2 regions of the Aeromonas dhakensis genome follow, and region 2 is predicted to be linked to the other one. Evidence: predicted binding sites of a transcription regulator. Region 2 holds the regulator's gene; the other holds the start of a gene.
What was found. The regulator sigma-54, encoded in region 2, starts transcription at its own class of promoters, with help from an activator protein. The targets are predictions, from matches to a motif close to TGGCACNGTTTTNGCTT.
Positions count from the first base shown of each region.

Region 1: glnA (glutamate--ammonia ligase) is a predicted target of sigma-54. The motif match lies at 10,422-10,438, and genes of this name have one in related genera.

Region 1 is NZ_CP023141.1:1,036,087-1,047,993, forward strand. Features, by position in the region: gene yihA (ribosome biogenesis GTP-binding protein YihA/YsxC) at 1-487, opposite strand, end outside; gene CK627_RS05125 (c-type cytochrome) at 630-1,247, shown strand; gene yihI (Der GTPase-activating protein YihI) at 2,078-2,656, shown strand; gene CK627_RS05140 (DUF2489 domain-containing protein) at 2,668-3,108, shown strand; gene hemN (oxygen-independent coproporphyrinogen III oxidase) at 3,135-4,508, shown strand; gene add (adenosine deaminase) at 4,576-5,577, opposite strand; gene glnG (nitrogen regulation protein NR(I)) at 5,719-7,137, opposite strand; gene glnL (nitrogen regulation protein NR(II)) at 7,147-8,202, opposite strand; gene CK627_RS05165 (DUF4124 domain-containing protein) at 8,283-8,864, opposite strand; gene glnA (glutamate--ammonia ligase) at 8,956-10,365, opposite strand; gene typA (translational GTPase TypA) at 10,718-11,907, shown strand, end outside.
Region 2 is NZ_CP023141.1:332,127-344,033, forward strand. Features, by position in the region: gene CK627_RS01825 (amidohydrolase/deacetylase family metallohydrolase) at 1-809, shown strand, start outside; gene CK627_RS01830 (DgaE family pyridoxal phosphate-dependent ammonia lyase) at 793-1,908, shown strand; gene dagF (2-dehydro-3-deoxy-phosphogluconate aldolase) at 1,908-2,648, shown strand; gene CK627_RS01840 (BglG family transcription antiterminator) at 2,753-4,657, shown strand; gene npr (PTS phosphocarrier protein NPr) at 4,673-4,945, opposite strand; gene rapZ (RNase adapter RapZ) at 4,966-5,832, opposite strand; gene ptsN (PTS IIA-like nitrogen regulatory protein PtsN) at 5,875-6,321, opposite strand; gene hpf (ribosome hibernation promoting factor) at 6,324-6,611, opposite strand; gene CK627_RS01865 (RNA polymerase factor sigma-54) at 6,633-8,072, opposite strand; gene lptB (LPS export ABC transporter ATP-binding protein) at 8,138-8,863, opposite strand; gene lptA (lipopolysaccharide transport periplasmic protein LptA) at 8,867-9,394, opposite strand; gene lptC (LPS export ABC transporter periplasmic protein LptC) at 9,381-9,941, opposite strand; gene kdsC (3-deoxy-manno-octulosonate-8-phosphatase KdsC) at 9,938-10,492, opposite strand; gene CK627_RS01890 (KpsF/GutQ family sugar-phosphate isomerase) at 10,492-11,487, opposite strand; gene mlaF (phospholipid ABC transporter ATP-binding protein MlaF) at 11,695-11,907, shown strand, end outside.

The DNA of each region.
Region 1 (11,907 bases), 700 kb from region 2:
TGATGACCTGATTGTTGCGCGGGCCCGGGCTCAGCTTGTCGGCCTTGGTCAGCAGCAGCATGACAGGCAGTGCGCGGTGGGCGCTCCACTCCAGCATGTTCATGTCGGTATCTTTGAGTGGGTGACGGATGTCCATCAGGATCACCAGCCCTTTCAAGGACTCGCGACGCTGCAGATATTCAGCCAGGGACTTTTGCCACTTAAGCTTCATTTCCAGCGGAACTTGTGCATAACCGTAACCCGGCAGGTCGACCAGACGCTTGCCCGGCTCCAGCTCGAACAGGTTGATCAACTGGGTGCGACCCGGGGTCTTACTGGTACGCGCCAGGTTCTTGTGCTTGGTCAAGGTATTCAATGCAGATGACTTACCGGCGTTGGAACGGCCGGCAAACGCAATCTCGACACCCCCATCATTTGGCAGGTGACGGATGTCGGGTGCGCTGGTCACAAAATGCACCTTATTGAAATTCAGAGTTTGTGTATCCAACGTAAATTCCCCATAGAGATAGAGGGTTATAGAGTTACTTTTTTGTGAAATCGTGTAAAATGGCGTCGCTTAAACGCGTTTATTTTAACATGCCTTCAGCGGCATGGGATCTGGAAGCCTAATAACGAGAAGTTGGAACGCCATGAAGAACCTAGTCATTACTCTTGCTCTGATGGTTGGCGTAACGGGGATGGCACAAGCCAAGGGCGATGCCGCTGCGGGACAAACCAAGGCTGCCGTTTGCGCGGCCTGTCACGGACCGGACGGAAACAGCCTTGTCGACATGTATCCCAAGATTGCTGGTCAGCACGCATCATATATCAAAAAGCAGTTAGTTGAACTGAAGGCTGCAGCTTCCGGCCAAACTGGTCGGGTTGCTCCCATCATGGGGCCGATGGCGCTTCCCCTGTCCGAGCAGGACATGGAGGACCTGGCTGCCTACTTCTCCAGCCAGAAGGTGACGCCGATCGCCGTGCCCGATGATGCTGTGGCGGCAGGCAAGGCGCTCTACATGGGGGGCGACATGAGCCGCGGTCTGGCTGCCTGTACCGCCTGTCATGGTCCTCGTGGTTCCGGGGTCGAGCAGGCCAAGTATCCAAGCCTCTCCGGCCAGCACCCAGCCTACATCAAGGCCCAGCTCACCGCCTTCCGGGCTGCCGCTCGTGACAACGATCCAAACGGCATGATGCGGGACGTGGCCAAGAAGCTGACCGATCAGGATATCGAAGTGCTGTCCAAATATGTGGCGGGTCTGCACTGATTGCGGTCGTTTATCCAGCCCGTTGATATTGACGAGGAGCCAGTGGCTCCTCGTTTCTTTTGGCCTTTAACACCATTTGGCCAATTTTTTCTCACATTGTTGTAAGAGATCTCCCATTCATGAGCCTGGCCAGGGCTTAAAAAATTCGGGAATAATGCTTAGTAATTCATTAATTTCAATATGTTAAATGACAATAGATGGATTATTTCCGTTTGAAAACGTTCCTGGTGGATTGAGCCACTTTATTAAGTTGATACAGTGGATGCATGGAGTGGCCCGCAGGGCAGTTCACGACAGGGATGACGTGAAAGACAGGATGTCGAGGCGGCAGGACGCCACGGAGCCATACAAGTGGCAGGCAAAGGATTGAAAAACCAGGATGGTGACCGTTCAGGAAGAGCGGGGCTGCGGGACGCAACCACCCCAGAAGATGACCGGATGTCGTCGGCATGGGTCAGGCAAGCACACGCACATTCAGGATCGACCAATTAAGGTCAGGACGACCACACACAAAGATATGATGCGCAGACGTATCACCACGGACAGGGTGATTTGCAGCCAGGGATGGGACTCGCATAAACATATCAAGGCAGCTTCGGCTGCCTTTTTTCTTTTGGGTCATTAACCCGCCCGGTCATTCTGTGTCAAAATACCAGCAACATGCCCAGAGGATGCCGATCCTGCGGTATTTGGCGGTCATTCATGGCCGGATGGGTGCGGGATCCCACTTTTTTGTTTCTCGTCCATCACTCCCGGTATCAGCATCCTCCCCGGCCCACATCAGGCCGGGAACGGGTTTCAATCCAGTCATTTGTCGGAGTCAGTCATTCATGTCGGCTAAACAACCCAATCGCAAGCCCGCCGGTAAGCGCAAAGAATCAGAGGCCAGTGCCCAGGAAGGCCGTGAGCGCAAGCGCGCCGCCAAGCGTAAGGGCTTGAAGGCCGGATCCCGCCAGCAAGTCGAGCAGAGCGGCAAGAAAGGCGGTACCAAGCAGGCCAAGGACCCGCGTATCGGTTCCCGCAAGCCGGTTGCCCTGATCGTGGAAGAGAAGGGTGGCAAGCCGGTGGCGCCTAAACCCGCCAAAGAGAAGAAGCTGGTGATGACCCCCGAGCAGGAGCTGGCCTCCATCGAGAATGATGATCGCCTCAATGACCTGCTGGATCGTCTGGATGCCGGTGAAACCCTGGAAGCGACCGAGCAGGCCTGGGTCGATCAGCGGGTCGATCGCTATCAGGAGCTGATGGACGAGCTTGGCATCATCGACAACGATGACGACGAAGACGACATGGACTTTGATGATGCCGACTTTGACGAGCCGAACCAGCCTGCCTCCGAAGAGGAGCTGTGGGATCGTTTCACTCAGGTTGACTATCAGCCGGAGCCCAAGCCTGAGCCGAAGAAAAAGTGATGAGTGGATGGATGCTGGCCGCCCTGTTGGGCGGCCTGATTTTGTTGGGGCTGGCCTTCTATGCCGGTTCCCTGCTGGCCCGTCTCAAGCGCCAGCACGACAGCCAGCAGCAGGCCATCGCAGCTCGCAATGAGCGTATTCTCGAGAGCGTCAGGGTCATCGCCCACGCGGTACGAGACGGCCAGTGCGACTACTCCGAAGGTGCCATCCGGCTGACCAACCTGCTCGATGCACTGCAGATCAAGGGCGGTCGTGCCTTTGCCGGTGAATTTCCGGGTCTGTACGGTCTCTACGAGAAGGTGAAAGAGATGCCGACCCATGAGGCGAGGCGGGCCCTCAAGCGCAATGAAATCATGAAGATGGATCTCGAACGCAGTGGCTATGAGGCCGAGCTGGAGGCGCAGATCCTCAAGGATGTGGCCCGACTGAAGGATTTTCAGTTAAGCCGGTGAGCCAATAACAACAAGAGGAAGCAAGCGTGCAAGCAGAACAGATTGTGTGGGATCAGGCCCTGATCGAAAAATATAATTACAGCGGCCCGCGTTATACCTCCTATCCCACTGCGCTGGAGTTCAACGAGGGCTTCGGTTATCCGGACTTCGTCCAGGCCGCGAGCCAGTATCCGGCGCGCAACCTGTCGCTTTACGTGCACATCCCCTTCTGTCACAAGCTCTGCTACTACTGCGGCTGCAACAAGGTGATCACCCGTCACCGTCACAAGGCTGACCAGTACCTCGATTTCCTCGAACAGGAGATCAAGGCGCAGGCCCCGCTGTTCAAGCAGCGGCTGGTGACCCAGCTGCACTGGGGCGGCGGCACGCCCACCTATCTGGATGAACCCCAGACCCGCCGACTGATGGCCATGTTGCGGGAGCACTTCCATTTCGCCGAAGAGGGAGAGATCAGCATCGAGGTGGATCCGCGCGAGATCGAGCTCTCCATGCTGGATGTGCTGCGAGAAATCGGCTTCAACCGCATCAGCCTCGGCGTGCAGGATTTCAACAATGAGGTCCAGGTCGCGGTCAACCGCGAGCAGGACAACGACTTCATCCGCGCCATGCTGGAGCGAGCCCGCGAACTGGGTTTCCGTTCCACCAACCTGGATCTCATCTACGGCCTGCCCCATCAGAACCGTGAGAGCTTCCACCACACCCTGGAAGAGGTGCTCAAGACCGACCCGGCGCGCCTCTCCATCTTCAACTATGCCCACCTGCCGAGCCGCTTTGCCGCCCAGCACAAGCTGAAGGAGGCGGACATGCCGGCGCCGCAGGAGAAGCTGGCCATGCTGCAGGACACCATCGCCTTTCTGACCGGTCGCGGCTACCAGTTCATCGGCATGGATCACTTCGCCAAGCCAGACGACGAACTGGCGGTGGCCCAGCGTGAGGGCAAGCTGCATCGCAACTTCCAGGGCTATACCACCCAGGGGGATTGCGATCTGCTGGGACTGGGGGTCTCCTCCATCAGCATGATCGGCGACGCCTATTCCCAGAACCAGAAAGAGCTCAAAGCCTACTATGGCCAGGTAGAAACGCTGGGACACGCCCAGTGGAAGGGGTGCTCTCTCAATCGGGACGACCTGATCCGCCGCGAGGTGATCAAGCGCCTCATCTGCGATTTTTCCCTGAACTTTGCCGCCGTCGAGCAGGCCCATGGTCTGGTGTTCAAGGAGTACTTCGCCGAGGACCTCAAGCTGCTGCAGACCTTCATCGATGACGGACTGGTGTGCATGACCGAAGAGGGGCTGGAGGTGGTCTCCACCGGTCAGCTGCTGATCCGCAATATCTGCATGTGTTTCGATGTTTACCTGCGGAGCAAGGCGCGCCAGCAGCAGTTTTCCCGGGTGATCTAAGCCGGTCGATGCTGTTGGAAAATAAAAAAACCGCCGAGAGGCGGTTTTTTATTGGGCTTGGCTGTACTCAGCGCTGGGCTGCGCGGGCGCTCAGCTCGGCCTTTTCGCTCTCGCTCAGGAAGGCCAGGGTCAGGCCATTCTGCTGGGCGGTGCGGATCTCGCTCATCGTCATGCCGGCGGCCGGAGCGGCTACTTCATATTCGTGGGGCAGGTCGATCCCCTCGACCGCCGGGTCGTCGGTGTTGAGACAGGCCAGCACGCCGGCGGCCAGGAACTGGCGGATCGGGTGCTCGATCAGGCTCGCCACCGTGGTGGTTTGAATGTTGGAGGTGAGGCAGGATTCGATGCCGATGCGGTGCTCGGCCAGATAGGCCATCAGGGCTGGATCCTGAATCGCCTTGACGCCGTGGCCGATACGTTCGGCCCCCAGCTCGCGAATGGCCTGCCACATGCTTTCGGGGCCGGCGGCTTCACCGGCGTGCACGGTGACGCGCATGCCCGCATCGCGCACCCGGCGGAAGTGCTCGGTGAACAGCTCGCCCGGGAAGCCCAGCTCGTCGCCGGCCAGATCGATGGCAACCAGCTTGTCGCGATGAGCCAGGCAGGCATCCAGCTCCTGCTTGCACTGCTCGGTGCCGAAGGTGCGGCTCATGATGCCGATCAGGTTGGTCTTGATGCCGAAGTCGCGGCTACCGGCCGCCACGCCGTCGATGATGGCTTCGACCACGCCCTGCGGGTGCAGCTTGTGGGCCATCGCCATGTAGGCCGGGCTGAAACGCAGCTCGGCATAGTCGATGCCGGCGCGCAGCAAGTCTTCCACGTTCTCGTAGGCCACTCGGCGGCAGGCATCGTAGTCGGCCAGCACAGCTACGCCCCAGTCCAGTTTCTTCAGGAAGGCGACCAGGCTCGGCTCGTTCTCGACGATCTGCACGTGCGGGCGCAGCGCTTCGAGTTCGTCTGCCGGCAGCTGGATATTGTGCTGACGTCCCAGCTCGAGGATGGTCTGCGGACGGATGTTGCCGTCCAGATGGCGGTGCAGGTCGGTCAGGGGAAGAGATCTGTCAATCATGATGGCGCCTTCTTCGAGTCGGGTTGGAAAGCCTGCCATTCTAGGCGGGGCTTCCAAAAAAGATACCCCGTTTGAAATCAAACGGGGTCTTATTGGTCGGCGATTTGCCAAGGCGTGATGGGAATCGTTTTTCCTCGGGACTCAGGAGAGGTCGAGTTCCTTCAGCTTGCGGGTGAGGGTATTGCGTCCCCAACCGAGCAGGCGCGCCGCCTCCTGTTTGTGGCCATGGGTATGGTCCAGCGCGGTCTCCAGCATGATCCGCTCGAACTGGGGCAGGGCATCGGCCAGGATGTCGGTCTCCCCCAGGGCCAGCTTGGCGGCGACCCAATCCTGCAACTGCTGCTGCCAGCCGCCGGACAGCGCCGGCTGGCCCGGCTCGGCGGTGCTGGTGATGGGGGTCAGCAGCTCGGTGGGCAGGTCGCTCACCAGCACTTCCTGCCCCGAGGCCATCACGGTGAGCCAGCGACAGACGTTCTCCAGCTGGCGCACGTTGCCAGGCCAGGGCAGGCGGCTGATGTAGGCCTGAGTATCCGGATGCAGGCTCTTGGCCTCCACGTTCAGCTCCTTGGCTGCCCGCAGCAGGAAGTGCTGGGCTAGTTGGGGAATGTCTTCGCGCCGCTCCTTGAGGGCGGGAATGTGGATCCGGATGACGTTGAGGCGGTGGAACAGGTCTTCCCGAAACTCGCCGTCGGCTACCCGCTTCTCCAGATTCTGGTGGGTGGCCGCGATGATCCGCACATCCACTTGCACCGGCTGATGGCCGCCAACCCGGTAGAACTGGCCGTCGGCCAGTACCCGCAGCAGCCGGGTCTGCACATCCAGCGGCATGTCGCCGATCTCGTCGAGAAACAGGGTGCCGCCGTCGGCCTGTTCGAAGCGGCCGTGGCGGATGTTGTTGGCGCCGGTGAAGGCCCCCTTCTCATGGCCGAACAGTTCCGACTCGATGAGATCTTTCGGGATGGCCGCCATGTTGAGGGCGATGAAGTTCTTGTGGGCGCGTGGGCTGTGCTTGTGCAGGGCGTGGGCGACCAGCTCCTTGCCGGTGCCGCTCTGGCCGTTGATCAGTACCGAGATGCTGGAGCGCGACAGCCGGCCGATGGCGCGGAATACCTCCTGCATGGCCGGCGCCTCGCCGATGATCTCCGGGCTGCTGGCCGGATCCTGCTGGCGTGCCTTGCGCTTGGTGCGCTGCTCCTTGAGGTGATTCTCGGCGCGGCGCACTAGAGTCACAGCCTCGTCGATGTCGAACGGCTTGGGCAGGTATTCGAAGGCGCCGCGCTGGTAGGCGTTGACTGCGCTGTCGAGATCCGAGTGGGCGGTCATGATGATGATGGGCAGGTCGGCCTGGCGGCGATGGATCTGCTCAAGCAGGCTGAGGCCGTCGATGCCGGGCATGCGGATGTCGGAGAGGATCACGTCCGGCGAGCGCATCTCCAGCGAGCTCAGCAGCGCCTCGCCGTCGGCGAAGCTCTCGCACTCGAAGCCTTCACTGCCGAGGGTGCGCTCCAGCACCCAGCGGATAGAACTGTCGTCATCGACGATCCACACTTTTGCTGTCATGACGTTCCCTTATTTGCGAAGCGGTAGAAAGATGGTGAATTCGGTATGGCCTGGCCAGCTGATGCAGTCGATCCGCCCCTTGTGCTGGTCGATCAGGTTCTGGGCGATGGAGAGGCCGAGCCCGGTGCCTCCCTCCTTGCCGGTGATCATCGGATAGAAGAGGGTGTCGCGGATGGCATCCGGGATGCCGGGGCCGTTGTCGATGATCTTGATCTCGGCCGCCAGCCGGTAGCGCTGGCCGTGGATGGTGATCTGGAACGCGGTGCGGGTCTTGATGCGGATGAGGCCGGTCTGCTCGCCGATGGCCTCGGCGGCGTTGCGCACCATGTTGAGAAAGGCCTGCTGCAACTGGTCCGGCTCCATCTCGAACTCCGGAATGCTGGGATCGTAATCCCGCTCGATGCGCACCGTTGGTGGCAGCTCCAGCTCTACCAGCCGGCGCACCTGCTCCAGCACCGAGTGTACGTTGTGCATCTGGTGACGACCGGGGCGCTGGGGGCCGAGCAGCCGGTCGACCAGCACCCGCAGCCGATCGGCCTGTTCGATGATGATGCCGGTATATTCGCGCAGGGCGGGGTCGGGCAGCTCCTTTTGCAGCAGCTGGGCCGCGCCGCGCAGACCGCCGAGGGGATTCTTGATCTCGTGGGCCAGGCCGCGTACCAGCTCCTTGGCCGCCTGCTGCTGGGCATGTTGCTGCAACTCCTGACTGATCTTCTTCTGCTGGTCTATCTTGCGCAGCTCAACCACCATCAGCCGCTGTTCGTGGTCGGCCAGTGGACTGACGCTCATCTCCACCAGTCTGGGCTCCCCCTCCACCACCAGGGTGACTTCGCTGTCGGTGAAGCCCTGCCCCGAACTGAGGCACTGCTTGAGGCGCTGCAGATCGAGGGAGATATGTTCCAGCAGATGGGGCAGCTCGATGCCGATCAGCCGGCGCTGACTGAGGGAGAGCAGCTGCTCGGCGGCGGGGTTGACGAACTGGATACAGAGCCGTTCATCCATCAGGATGACGGCGGTCAGCAGGTTGTCGAGCAGTATCCTGGCTTGATCCGGGCGGGTTGGCACTGGTTTCTCCCTAAAACGGTGCTATACACCAGCTATGCACCAATGTGGTGCATTTAGTCTACCCGTATCGAGGCACAGGATCACCCCTTGTTGTTGAGCGGGGTCGCTTTGGGGGCTGAATTGATGCTGGCCCGGTGCAGGTAGAAGGTGACTGCCTTGGATTTAGCAAGGATCGTACCGTCTTTGGCTAGCAGCTCGAGCTGGGCCTCGTGGGCACCGCGATCCAGGTTTTCGACCCGGATGGCGAGGGCGTTGTTGACGAGAGGGGCCGCCTTGCCGTCCAGGGTCAGGCGCACGTCATACTGGGTAGGCGGCTGGGGCCTGACCTGGCCCTGGAACACCACGTTGCCTGTGTTGTCGCGCAGGGTGCTGCCCTGTTCCGGGGAGAGCAGTTCGATCACCAGCTTGGCCGCTTCCTTCTCTTTTTTGGCATCGACACCGGTCAGGCTGTTGAAGTTGTCCACCTGGACCGAACGGGGGGCAGTGCCGATGAAGGGGGCGACGCGCAGATCGACCTCCTTGGCCTTCTGTCCCGGGGGCGGTGCATCCGTGTAGTGGACGACCCCCTGGTTGTCGGTCCAGGAGTATACCTTGGCGGCCTGGGCGGCACTGGTGGCCAGCAGCAACAGGCTCAGCATCCATACTGGGTAGGCGGTTTTCATCCATCTCTCCTTGACGGGATTCTGCTTAATCCTATCAGAGAAAAAACCCGCCTGTCGGCGGGTTTGGTCAAGTTCTGAGCTGGGATCCGGATTAAACGGAGTAGTACAGTTCAAATTCCAGCGGGTGCGGGGTCATGCGCACGCGGTCAACGTCCTGCTGCTTCAGCTCCAGGTAGGAGTTGATGAAGTCGTCGCTGAACACGCCACCGCGGGTCAGGAACTCGCGATCCGCATCCAGAGCGGCCAGGGCTTCGTCCAGAGAGCCGGCCACGGTCGGCACTTCGGCAGCCTCTTCCGGCGGCAGATCGTACAGGTTCTTGTCCATGGCATCGCCCGGATGGATCTTGTTGATGATGCCGTCCAGACCGGCCATCAGCTGGGCAGCGAAGGCCAGGTACGGGTTGGCAGCCGGATCCGGGAAGCGGACTTCGATGCGGCGCGCTTTCGGGCTCGGTACCACCGGGATACGGATGGAGGCAGAGCGGTTGCGGGCGGAGTAGGCCAGCATGACCGGTGCTTCATAACCCGGAACCAGACGCTTGTAGGAGTTGGTGGTCGGGTTGGCGAAGGCGTTGATGGCCTTGGCGTGCTTGATGATGCCGCCGATGTAGTGCAGCGCCATCTCGGACAGACCGCCGTACAGGTCGCCGGCGAACAGGTTGACGCCGTTCTTGGCCAGAGACTGGTGGCAGTGCATGCCGGAGCCGTTGTCACCGAACATGGGTTTCGGCATGAAGGTGACGGTCTTGTTGTAGGCGTGGGCCACGTTGTGGATCACGTACTTCAGTACCTGAACTTCGTCAGCCTTCAGGGTGAGGGTGTTGAAGCGGGTGGCGATCTCGTTCTGACCGGCAGTGGCCACTTCGTGGTGGTGAGCCTCAACGACCTGGCCCATCTCTTCCAGCACCAGACACATGGCGGCGCGGATGTCCTGAGAGGAGTCGACCGGGGCAACCGGGAAGTAACCGCCCTTCACGAACGGACGGTGGCCTTTGTTGCCGTGCTCGTAGTTGGTACCGGAGTTCCAGGCGGCTTCTTCGGATTCGATCTTCACGAAGCTGTGACCCATGGTGTTCGAGAAGGTGATGTTGTCGAACATGAAGAATTCCGGCTCCGGCCCGAACAGCACGGTGTCGGCGATACCGCTGGCTTTCAGGAAGTCTTCGGCACGTTTGGCGATGGAGCGCGGATCGCGGTCGTAACCCTGCATGGTAGCGGGTTCCAGCACGTCACAGACGATGTTCAGGGTGGTCTCTTCGGTGAACGGGTCCAGCTTGGCAGAGGCAGGATCCGGCATCAGCACCATGTCGGATTCGTTGATGCCTTTCCAGCCGCCGATGGAGGAGCCGTCGAACATCTTGCCGTCTTCGAAGAAATCTTCGTCGACCTGGTGGGCAGGGATGGATACGTGCTGCTCTTTACCCTTGGTATCGGTAAAGCGCAGGTCGACAAACTTGACTTCGTGTTCCTGGATCAGGGCCAAAACGTTCTGGGCTGACATGCTAAGTAACCTCCGGTGTTAAAACTCTTAGGGTGAATGCGTCATCACATTCACATAAGCCAGTATCGTGCCAAGTTTGTGACAGCTTGATTTCAGGGCATTTGCGACTACGGGCCTGCCCCGAGACTCGCTATCTCAGCGCGTTACGCCTCAAAGTAGTGCAACCTTGGATCGTTTTGGTGCACTAAAATGGTGCGTGGTATACGGTCGGCCCCTATCTAAGCAGGCTTTGATGAGAAGGTCTATGATCCTGATCCCCTGTTATGCGCGAATGTACTGCAATTCTGCTAGGCAGATCACAAAGGCGAGAGTACAATTAGCGCCCAATTTTACCCGGTGATTTGAGGCGAGAATGTTAGAGAATTTACGCAATATTGCGATTATTGCGCACGTTGACCACGGCAAAACCACGCTGGTGGACAAGCTGCTGCAGCAATCCGGCACTCTGGATCGCACCAGCGAAGGTCAGGAACGGATCATGGACTCCAATGATCTGGAACGGGAACGTGGCATCACCATTCTCGCCAAGAACACTGCGATCCGCTGGAACGACTACCGCATCAACATCGTGGATACCCCGGGTCACGCCGACTTCGGTGGTGAAGTTGAGCGTGTGCTCTCCATGGTTGACTCCGTACTGCTGCTGGTTGACGCCGTTGACGGCCCGATGCCGCAGACCCGTTTCGTGACCCAGAAGGCGTTCGCCCAGGGTCTGAAGCCGATCGTGGTCATCAACAAGATCGACCGTCCGGGTGCTCGTCCTGACTGGGTAATGGATCAGGTCTTCGATCTGTTCGACAACCTGGGAGCCACCGATGAGCAACTGGACTTCAAGGTTGTTTACGCCTCTGCACTGAACGGTTGGGCCACCCTGGATCAAGACGTCGAGTCCGAGAACATGGAACCCCTGTTCCAGGCCATCGTCGACAACGTGGAAGCGCCTGCCGCGGACACCGACGGTGCCTTCCAGATGCAGATCTCCCAGCTGGACTACAACTCCTACGTGGGCGTTATCGGTATCGGCCGCATCACCCGTGGTCGCGTCAAGACCAACCAGCAGGTGACCGTAGTGGGTGCCGATGGCAAGACCCGTACCGGTAAAGTTGGCCAGGTGCTGGGCTACCTGGGTCTGTCCCGTACCGAAGTGGCCGATGCGCAAGCTGGCGACATCATCGCCATCACCGGTCTGGGCGAGCTGAAGATCTCCGACACCATCTGCGACAACGGTGCCGTTGAAGCGCTGCCGCCGCTCTCCGTTGACGAGCCGACCGTGAACATGACCTTCCAGGTCAACACCTCTCCGTTCGCCGGTAAAGAGGGCAAGTTCGTGACCTCCCGCAACATCCTGGAGCGTCTGAACCAGGAGCTGGTCCACAACGTGGCCCTGCGTGTGGAAGAGACCGACGATCCGGACAAGTTCCGTGTCTCCGGCCGTGGTGAACTGCACCTCTCCATCCTGATCGAAAACATGCGTCGCGAAGGCTACGAGCTGGCGGTATCCCGTCCGGAAGTTATCCTGCGCACCGTGGATGGCGTTCTGCA
Region 2 (11,907 bases):
CCCTGCTCAACATCTCCCGCATCGGCCTGCTGCGCCAGAACGAGCTGGCCGACAGCCGGGACCTCGATATGGATCTCGCCTCGGCGGCCATTGCCCGCCATCCCGGCTTCATCGTCGGCATCAAGGCGCGGATGAGCGGCAGCGTGGTGGGTGAGAACGGCCTGCAGCCGCTGCGCATGGCCAAGGCACTGCAACAGGCCCACGGCCAGCTGCCGCTGATGGTACACGTGGGCAACACGCCGCCGGATCTGGACGAGATCGTCGCCCTGCTGGGGGATGGCGATCTGCTGACCCACTGCTTCAACGGCAAGCCCAACCGCATCCTGACCCCGGCCGGCAAACTGCGCCAGGCGGTGCGTGAGGCGATGCGGCGGGGCCTCTTGCTCGACATCGGCCACGGCGGCGCCAGCTTCAGCTTCGAGGTGGCGGAATTGGCCATTGCTCAGGGGATCCTGCCCCGCACCATCAGCTCCGATATCTACTGCAAGAACCGCATCAAGGGGCCGGTCTACAGCCTGGCCCACGTGATGTCGAAGTTTCTCGCCATCGGCATGACCCTGGAGCAGGTGCTGGCCTGCGTCACCCACCATGCTGCCGATGCCCTGCGCCTGTCCGGCAAGGGGCGACTCGAGGTGGGCGCCGCTGCCGATCTGACCCTGTTCGAGGTGATGAGCGGCCCTACCCTCTTTACCGATACCGAAGCCGGCGCCCGCAATGGCGATCGGCAGTTGCTGCCCCTCGCCGCCCTGGTCGGTGGTGAACTGGTTCTGACTCACTATGGGAAATCACACCATGTCTTCTGTGTATGAGAAATATCAGCTCAAACCGGTGATCAACGCCTCCGGGCGCATGACCATTCTCGGCGTCTCCACCCCCGAACAGGAGGTGGTCGACGCGGTCAACTTCGGCCTTGGCCACTACTTCGAGGTGAAGGATCTGGTCAACAAGACCGGCGCCTACCTGGCCGGCTTGCTGGATGTGGAAGATGCGGTGGTAGTCTCTTGTGCCAGCGCCGGCATCGCCCAGTCGGTGGCCGCCGTGATCGTGCGCGGCGACCCCTACCGCCTCGAGCAGTTGCACGCCCATGCCCACAATGTGCCGAGCGAAATCGTGCTGCCCAAGGGACACAACGTCAACTTCGGCGCCCCGGTCGGCACCATGGTCAACCTGGGTGGCGGCAAGGTGGTGGAGGCCGGCTACGCCAACGAGTGCTCTGCCGCCCAGCTGGCCGCCGCCATCAATGCCAATACCGCAGCCATCCTCTACATCAAGTCTCACCACTGCGTGCAGAAGAGCATCCTGTCGGTGGCCGAGGCAGCCGAGGTGGCCAAGGCCCACGGGCTCCCGCTCATCGTCGATGCGGCGGCCGAGGAGGATCTGCGTCTCTACTACAACCTGGGGGCCGACCTGGTCATCTACAGCGGCGCCAAGGCCATCGAAGGGCCCACCAGCGGGCTGGTACTCGGCAAGCGTCAGTACGTGGAGTGGGTCAAGCAGCAGGCCAACGGCATCGGCCGTGCCATGAAGGTGGGCAAAGAGGGGATCCTCGGCCTCACCCACGCCATCGAGCGCTACCTGATCAAAGAGAAGGAGAGCGGCGCCGCCATGGTCGCCAAGATGACCCCCTTCATCGAGCGCCTCAACCAGCTGCCCGGCGTCAGCGCCAAGGTGGTGTGGGACAGCGCGGGGCGCGACATCGCCCGCACCGATATCGCCTTCGACCACCAGCAGATCGGCATGACCACAGTGCAGGTCGTCGCCCGTCTGCAACAGGGCACGCCTGCCATCTACTGCCGCGGCTACAAGGCCAACGAGGGGCATATCGAGATCGACGTGCGCAGCGTCACCCTGCCCCAGCTCGACCAGATCCATGCCGCCATTGCCCACCTCGTTCAGGAGAACAACTGATGTCTCTTACTCCCAATTACTACCGCGATCGGGTCTGCCTCAACGTGCTGGCCGGCTCCCGACAGAATGCCGTCGACATTTATGAGGCCGCCGAGGGCCACGTGCTGGTCGGTGTGCTCTCCAAGAACTACCCGGATGTGCCCTCCGCCGTCGCTGACATGCAGGCCTACGCCAAGCTTATCGACAACGCCCTCTCCATCGGGCTGGGGGCCGGCGATCCGCGCCAGTCCGCCATGGTGGCCGAGCTGGCGAGCCAGCTGCAGCCCCAGCACGTCAACCAGGTGTTCACCGGGGTCGGCGCCAGCCGGGCGCTGCTCGGCCAGTCTGACACCCTCGTCAATGGCCTTGTCTCCCCCACTGGCACACCGGGGATGGTGAAGATCTCCACCGGCCCCCTGAGCAGCCAGCAGCCCGACGGCATAATCCCCATCGACACCGCCATCGCCCTGCTCAAGGACATGGGCGGCAGTTCGGTCAAGTTCTTCCCCATGGGCGGGCTGACCTGCCGCGCCGAGTATCAGGCGGTGGCCGAGGCCTGTGCACGCCACGGTTTCTGGCTGGAGCCCACCGGCGGCATCGATCTCGACAACTTCGAGGAGATAGTGCGAATTGCGCTGGATGCTGGCGTCGAGAAGGTGATCCCCCACGTCTACAGCTCCATCATCGACAGCGCGAGCGGTCAGACCCGTCCCGAGGACGTACGTACCCTGCTGGCCACGGTGAAGCGGCTGCTTGCCTGACAGCCCTCAGGCACCGGTCCGATCACTGACCGGTGCCTGGCTTGTCATTGACTCGCTTGTTAACATCGATTTTCTATTCCGCGACAGGAGTCCGATCCCCCCTCATGACCAAGCTGCCCCACCCCAGACTCCAGCAACTGCTCACCCTGCTCCACGCCGAACCGCTGCCGCAGGAGGAGCTGGCCCGCCGCCTCAACGTCTCCACCCGCACAGTACGCACCGACGTGGCGACCCTCAACGAGATCATCGCCACCCGGGGCGCCCACCTGATCCACCAGCGCGGCAGCGGCTATCAGCTCAAGATCTACAATCAGGAGCTGTTCGCGGCGCTGCTGACGGCCCAGGAGCAGGAGAGCGGATTGCCTCGCACCAGCCGCGAGCGGGTGCTGCACCTGCAGATCCTGTTGTTGACGGCGGAGCAGGGCATCAAGCTCGACGAGCTGGCGGATACCTGGTATCTGAGCCGGGCGGCGCTGCAGGGGGACATGGCGGAGGTGCGGGATCGGCTCGCTCACTTCGACCTCGCCATCGACAGCAAGCCCAGGCAGGGGATGCGGATCCAGGGGGGTGAGACGGCCATCCGCGCCTGTCTCACCCAGCTGCTCTATCAGGAGCTGCTGCACAGCAACCCGCTGCAGAGCCTGCTGCCCAACCTCTGTCCCAGCAAGACGCTGGAGGTAGTGGGCAATCACATCCACGAGCAACTCGGCCGCCACCAGCTGCGCCTGGCCGACGAGAGCCTGCAGCAGCTCGCCATCTACTGCGCCGTCGCCCTGCTGCGCCAGGCCGCGGGCCACGAGCTGCGCCAATTCACCGGCGAAGATCTCACGGCGCCACTGCTGGCGGTCGCCCGCGACATCTATGGCGAGCTGCCGACCCTGACCCCGCCGGGGGAAGAGGAGATAGCCTGCCTCGCCATCCAGATCCAGGCCCGCCTCACCGCCGATGCCCCCCATCTCAGCCCGGCCATGGCGGCCGAGAGCGAGCAGCTGGTGGAGCATCTGCTGGCCTACATCCACCAGCACTACCCCTATGACCTGCGCGGCGACCTGCAACTGCGGGCCGACCTGCAGACCCATATCAGTGCCATGCTGCTGCGGGTCAAATACCAGATCGGCAGCCACAATCCGCTGGCAGACCACATCAAGCAGTATTACCCCCTCGCCTACGACATCACGCTGGCGGCCATCTCGGAGTGGATCAAGCAGACCCCTTACCGGCTGACCCACCACGAGATAGGCTATCTGGTGATCCACATAGGGGTTGGACTGGAGCGTCACTACGACATCGGCTACACCCGCCGTCCCCAGGCGCTGCTGTTGTGCGATGCGGGCAACGCCACCTTCCGGGTGCTGGAGGCTCGCATCAAGCGGGAATATCCCCAGCTGCAGTTGACCACGCTGGAGTCGGTGCGGGATTACGAAGGGCTGGCGCGAGTCGAGCAGGATTTCGTCATCAGCACCGTCAAGGTGAGCGACAAGAACGTGCCCGTGGTGCAGGTCGCCCCCTTTCCCACCCAATACCAGCTGGAGCAGCTCGGCAAGCTGGTGCTGGTCGATCGCACCCGCCCTTACCTGCTCGACAAGTACTTCGATGCCGACCACTTCATGGTGGTCAGCGAACCGCTCAGCCAGGGAGCGCTGTTTGATCGCATCTGCAGCCAGCTGGAGGCGGAGGATCTGGTGGAGAGCGGCTTTCGGGGATCCTTGCAGGAGCGGGAGCGCATCGTCTCCACCCTGCTGGGAGACGGCATCGCCCTGCCCCACTCCCTCGGTCTGCTGGCACGCCGTACCCTGGTCTATACCGTGCTGGCCCCGCAGGGGATCGACTGGGGCAACGGCGAGAGCGCCACCCTCATCTTCGTGCTGGCCATCGCCAAGGCCGACTATGAGGAGGCGATGGGGCTCTACGACCTGTTCCTGGCGTTGATGAACGAAAAAGCCAGCAGGAACCTGCTGGCTTGTCGGGACTTTTCCGCCTTCAAGGCGCTGGCACGCAGCGCACCTTGAGCATGAAGGGGCCGATTACTCCTCGTTGAAGCCCGAAGTGAACAGCGCCACCACGGCGGCCAGGGCCTCCACTTCCTCGGGTCCCTCCACCTGAACTTCCACCTGCTTGCCCTGGGCGGAGTCCAGCATCAGCAGGCCGATCACGCTGTCCGCGTCGGCCTCGACCCCCTCTTCGTTGCGCAGCAACACGTGGGCATCGAACCCCTGCACCAGCTCGAACAGCATCATGGCCGGTCTGGCATGCATGCCCAGTTTGTTTTTCACTTCCACCGAGGCTGAGACGGTCATCTGATCTTCCTATTGGTCCATCAAAATTGCGGCGCACTCTTGTCAAGGGTGCGGTGGCGGATCTGGACGTTCTTGCCCAGCAGGCGGAAGGCGCCGGCCAGCTGCTCGGCAATGAATACCGATCTGTGCTGACCACCGGTACAGCCAATCCCGACCGTCACATAGCTGCGATTGTTGCGCTCCAGGTGGGGCAACCAGGTCGCCAGCATGTTCTCGATCTGCAGGATGAACTGCATCACGTCGGGCTGGCTGGAGAGGTAGCGGGCTACAGGTTCATCCTTGCCGGTAAACGGCTTGAGCTCCGGGATCCAGTGCGGATTGGGCAGGAAGCGGGCGTCGAACACGAAGTCGGCATCCTTGGGGATACCGTACTTGAAGCCAAACGACTCGAACACCAGCACCAGCTCGTTCTCCTTCTTGCCGAGCACCCGGGTCTTGATGAGCTCGCTCAGGTCGTGGATGCTGAGGTTGGTGGTGTCGATGCGCAGATCGGCCGTCGAGGAGAGCGGCGCCAGCAGGTGGGTCTCTTCCCGGATCGCCTCGTCGAGCGACAGCTTGTTGCGCGACAGGGGGTGCAGCCGGCGGCTCTCGCCGTAGCGCTTGAGCAGGGTGGAGTTTTCCGCATCGAAGAAGAAGCTCGTGAACTCCACACGCCCCTCGTTGCGTACCTGGGCCAGCAGGGTTTCCAGCTTGTCGGAACTCGCCGGCAGGTTGCGCACGTCGATACTGACCGCCAGCTTGTCATACTGGCTCTCGACCGAGACGATCAACTGGGGCAGCAGGTTGACCGGCAGGTTATCCACGCAGTAATAACCAAGATCCTCCAGCACACGCAGGGCAACTGTCTTGCCCGAGCCGGAGCGCCCACTCACCACTATTAATTGCATCTTGTTCCCTCACCGCTTGGCGTCATTGCAAGGGCCTGCATCTCAGGCCGATGTCATGATCTGATAGAGTTCTTCATCGCTGGTTGCCTGGCGCAACTGGCGGCATACCGCCTTGTCGCCCAGTTTGGATGCCATCAGGGAAAGGGTCTTGAGGTGCTGCTTGCACTCGCTTTCCGGCACCAGCAGGGCAAACAGCAGGTCAACCGGTTGATTGTCGATGGAATCGAAGGGGATAGGCTCTGCAAAGGTCATCAGGATCGCGGTCGGCGGAAACTCGTCGCCGATCCGGCCGTGGGGAATGGCGATACCGGCACCGATCCCGGTACTGCCCATCTTTTCTCGCGCCAGCAGGCACTCGAAGAGCACCTGACGAGAGGTCCCCAGGCGCTCAGCAGCTAACTCGCTGATGATCTCCAGGGCGCGTTTCTTGCTGGTACAAGGGACCGCACTTTTGGTGCAGTCCCGACTCAGTATGTGTTCAAGTTGCATGGTTATTTTTGGTTTAACTTATCTTTGTGCTTGATGATCTGCCGATCCAGCTTGTCCAGCAGGGTATCAATCGCCGCATACATGTCGGCATGCTGCGAGTTGGCGAACACCTCACCCCCGCTGACATGCAGCTTGGCTTCGGCGATCTGGTTCAGTTTTTCTACGCTCAACACCACATGAACATTGTTGATGTGGTCAAAGTGACGCTCGAGTTTGGCAAATTTGTTGTTCACATAATCACGCAGAGCTTCGGTGATCTCGACATGGTGTCCGGTCAGGTTGATTTGCATAACGTCTTCCTTTTGTTTTGCCTAAACCAGGCGTTTGCGCTGATTGGATGGCGGGATCAACAAGGATTCACGGTACTTTGCGATCGTGCGTCTCGCCACCATAATACCCTGTTCGGCCAGCAAATCCGCGATCTTGCTATCACTTAGCGGCTTGGCGGGATTCTCCGCCGTGACCAGCTTCTTGATGAGCGCGCGAATTGCGGTCGATGAGCACTCTCCTCCTCCCTCGGTGTTCACATGGCTGGAGAAAAAAAACTTCAGTTCGAAGATGCCGCGCGGCGTGTGCATGTACTTCTGGGTGGTCACCCGCGAGATGGTCGACTCGTGCATCTCCACCGCTTCGGCGATGTCGTTGAGCACCATGGGTTTCATGGCCTCTTCACCGTATTCGAAGAAGCCCTGCTGCTGCTCGACGATGCAGCTGGCCACCTTGAGCAGGGTGTCGTTGCGACTCTCCAGACTCTTGATGAACCACTTTGCTTCCTGCAGGTGGGAGCGGATGAACTGGGTATCCTGACTGGTACGGGCCTGTCTGGCCATGGCGGCATAGGTTTCGTTGACCCGGATGCGCGGGGCCGAGTCAGGGTTGAGCTCGACCACCCACTTGTTGCCCTTCTTGACCACGGAGACATCCGGGATCACGTACTGGGATTCGCTCTGGATGACGCCGTTGCCGGGCCGCGGCTCCAGCTGCTGGATGAGATCCAGCACCTCCTTGAGGTCGTTCTCTCTCAGCTTGGTCTTGCGGGCCAGGGTGCGGTAATCGCGGTTGCCGAGCAGATCCATGTGCTCGAGGATCACCTCCCTGGCTTCGTTGAGCCAGGGCAAGTCAGGGGAGTACTGGCCCAGCTGGATCAGCAGGCACTCCTGCACCGAGCGGGCGGCGATGCCGACAGGATCGAAATGCTGCACCCGCTTGAGCACGGCCTCCACTTCATCGAGCTCCACCTCGACATCCTCGCTGCTCACCGCCGCCTGAATATCCTCAAGCGACACCGTCAGGTAACCGGATTCATCGATGGCATCTATGATGGCGAGGGCGATGGCGGCATCCACGTCACTGAACGGGGTCAAGCGCATCTGCCACAACAGGTAGTCCTGCAGGTTCTCGGTGGTCTCACCCTGATAGATGCTGTCTTCCCCGTCATGGATGGGGCCTGCGCTCTGGGCCGTGCCGGCCGAGTAGACCTCTTCCCAGGTGGTATCCACCGGCAGTTCGTCCGGCATCTGGTCCTGGGCCATGGCATCGCTGGAATCGAGCTGGCTGACGTCCACCTGGTCGACCGGGCTGGTCTCCTGAACGTCGTTTTCCTCTTGCTCCAGCAAGGGGTTGTTGTCGAGCGCTTGCTGAATTTCCTGCTGGAGTTCCAGAGTGGAGAGCTGGAGCAGACGAATCGCTTGTTGTAATTGCGGCGTCATGGTCAGGGACTGACCGAGACGCAACTGTAATGTCGGCTTCATCTACGTCGGGATATCCTTATGGTCAGCGAGGCAGTCGTCACAGGAAATGAAGAGATGCCCCCTTACTATAGACTGAATTGATCGCCCAAATAGACGCGCTTGACCTGCTCATCGGCGAGTATTTCCGCCGGTGCCCCTTCGGCAATCATCTTGCCGTGGCTGACGATATAGGCCTTCTCACATACGTCCAGAGTCTCTCTGACGTTGTGGTCGGTAATCAAGACGCCCAGGCCTCTATCTTTGAGGTGCTGGATGATCTTCTTGATGTCTATCACAGAAATGGGGTCTACCCCGGCAAAAGGTTCATCCAGCAGGATAAAACGCGGCTCCGCCGCCAGCGCACGGGCGATCTCGACCCGGCGTCGCTCACCGCCCGACAGGCTCTGGCCCAGGCTGTCGCGGATATGGGTGATGTTGAACTCTTCCAGCAGTTGCTGAACCTTGTCCTCCCGCTCCTCGCGGCTCAATCCCTTGCGGGTCTGCATGACCCCCATCAGGTTGTCGAACACCGACAGGCGCCGGAAGATGGAGGCCTCCTGCGGCAGATAGCCGATACCGTTGCGGGCGCGGATATGCATGGGTTGCAGGCTGATGTCCTGATCATCGATGGTGATGAGACCGGCATCGCTCTGCACCAGCCCCACGATCATGTAGAAGGAGGTGGTCTTGCCGGCACCGTTCGGGCCGAGCAGGCCGACGATCTGACCGGTGCCCACTTCCAGACTCACATCGCTGACCACCATGCGACGCTTGTAGCTCTTCTGCAGGCCGGCTGCTTTCAACACTGCCATGGTTTATTTTCCCTGCTTCTTCTGATCGGCCGGCTTGTCGAAACTCTCGACCTGATCCGGCAGGAATACCGTCTTGACCCGCTGGTTCGGGGTCTTGCTCTCGGCAACCATCTTCTGTTTGACGATGTCGTAGCGAATGAGATCGCCATTGACCTGGCTGTCTTCCTGCTTGAGCTGGCCATCGCCGGTAATGGTCACCAGCCGGTTCTTCAGCTCATAGCGAATGCTGTTGCCGTGGGCATTGACCGGCTTGCCGTTGTCCAGGATCTGGAAGAAGGTGGCTGGCTTGCCATAGGCCGTCATCACCTCGGCCCCCTTCTCGCCGGAGCGGATCACCACTACCTTGTCGGCCTTGATCTTGATGGAGCCCTGAGTGATGGTCACATCCTGCTCGAAGGTAATGCGGTTGTCCTGCAGCTCGGCCACCTGTTTGACCGCGTCCACATAGACCTTCTCGGCAAAGTCGGACTCTTTGGGGCTCACGGTGCCGCACAGCAGCAGGGCCGCGAGGGCCAGATTAGCGTTTTTCATTGAAATAGATGGCATGGCCCTGATCCAGTAATTCGAAATATTTGCGTTCCAGATGACCCTTCAGGCCAACGCCCTCGGTCTGGAAGTCCTTACCCACTATGCTGACCTGCTGATTGCTTCTCACGTTCTGGGTCACCAGATCCAGCTCCAGATAGGGGGTATCCAGCGTGGAGATGAAGGTGGTCGGCAGCAGACCGTCCAGATGTACCTTGTCCCGCAGGATCACGTTGTCATCGGTGTTGAGCACCCCGGTCTCGGCGTTGACCTTCCACTCGGCTTCGCCCTGCTTGTCGAACATGTAGACCACCGGCTTGTCGAAGGTGGCCTGTTCCAGGATCTGGTAATACTCCGCGTAGCGGGACTCCAGTCGCTCGGTACGCAGTCCCTCGGCATTGAAGCGGGTCGTCACCAGATTCTTGGCGGTGAAGTCCGGCTGATAATTTTCCACCTTGGTGGTCGGCTCCGGAGCCAGCTCGATATCGCCGAGCTGCCAGGCCGCCAGCGCCACTAGAAACAGCAGGGCAAACAACAGGGTCTGTCTGCTCATACCGAGGCCTCAGGCTGATAATCACCCAGCCCCTGAGCCTGCAGGATGAGATCGCACACCTCGCGCACCGCCCCCACCCCACCGGCCAGCCGGGTCACCATGTCGGCCCGCGCCAGCACCAGCGGATGGGCGTCGGCCACGGCAATGCCGAGGCCACAGGCCTGCATCACCGGCAGATCGATGGTGTCATCTCCCATATAGGCTGCTTGCGATGCATCCAGCCCCAGCTTGGCCAGCAGCGCCTCGAAGTGGGGCAGCTTCTGATCCGCCCCCTGCACCAGGTGCTGCACCCCCAGGCTCTTCATCCGATCGCTGACGATGCGGGAGTTGCGCCCGGTGATGATGGCAATCTCGATGCCGGCATTGAGCAGCGCCCGCATGCCGGCGCCGTCGCGAGTGCAGAAGGTTTTCAGCTCTTCGCCGTCATTTCCCATGTAGATGAGGCCGTTGGAGAGCACCCCGTCCACATCGCACACCAGCAGGCGGATTTGCGCCGCCTGATCAAACTGGCTGCGCGTCACCGGACCATAGAGGGTCGGTACGTTTTGCATCAAATTACTCCGGCTTTCAGCAGGTCGTGCATGTTGAAGGCCCCCAGCGGGCGCTTGTCGCCATCCACGACCAGTAATCCGTTGATCTTTCTGGTTTCCATCAGCTTGACGGCCTCGGCCGCCATCATCTCTGGTCCCACGGTAACACAGTTCACCGTCATGACGCGGCTGATCGGGGTGTGATGGATATCCACCTGCAGATCCAGAATGCGGCGCAGGTCGCCATCGGTGAACAGGCCGGCCAGCACGCCGTTGCCATCAACCACCGCCGTCATGCCGAGCCCCTTGCGACTCACTTCCAGCAGTGCCTGGCTGATGGTGGCATCTATCCCCACCTGGGGCAACAGCTCGCCGCTGTGCATCAGATCGCCGACTCGCAGCAGCAAGCGCTTGCCGAGCGACCCGCCCGGGTGAGAGAGCGCGAAATCGTCGGCGGTAAAACCGCGGGCTTCCAGCAGGGCCACCGCCAGCGCATCGCCCATCACCAGGGTCGCGGTAGTACTGGAGGTCGGCGCCAGCCCCAGCGGGCAGGCTTCCTTCTCCACCTTGATGCACAGGTGCACGTTGGCTTCTTTTGCCATGGTGGAGGCCGGGTTGCCGGTCATGCAGATGAGCGGAATGCCGCGGCGCTTGAGTACCGGCAGCAGGGCCAGGATCTCGTCGCTCTCACCGGAGTTGGAGATGGCGATGATGAGATCGCCGCCGGAGATCATCCCCAGATCGCCGTGGCTGGCTTCACCCGGATGGAGGAAGAAGGCGGGAGTGCCGGTGCTGGCCAGGGTCGCAGCTATCTTGCTTCCGACATGACCTGACTTGCCCATGCCGGTGACCACTATCTTGCCACTGCAACGCAGTATCATCTCGCACGCCTGATCGAAGGCATCGTTCAGGTACTGGTAGAGTCCATCAATCGCTTGTTTCTCGATGTCCAGCACGGTACGGGCGCTGCGACGAAAATCGAACAGTTCAGACACTTTTTCAGACTTTACAGACATAAAGGCACAGCTCCGGGCTGAAATTTGCTGCGGGATTATAAAAAAGTCTGTCGAGATAAGCGAATCGGATACTTCTTGGGCGTAAAAGAGAGACAATTGGTTACAAAAAACTGTCGCGCGTCTGGATGGGCAGACTGTTCAATAGTTGTTCCTTGCTGTTGCTTAGCCCTAGACTAGCCCATAAAATTCGCTCTTCATTTACACCGGATGGACAATTGTTTGAACGATGACCTGATCACCATCTCCGACCTGACCTTCAGTCACGGAGATCGGCTGTTATACGACGGGATAAACCTGACCATTCCCCGTGGCAAGGTCACTGCGGTCATGGGCCCCAGCGGCATCGGCAAGACTACCTTGCTGCGGTTGATCGGCGGCCAGCTCAAGCCCGAGTCCGGTCATATCCTGTTTGACGGGGAA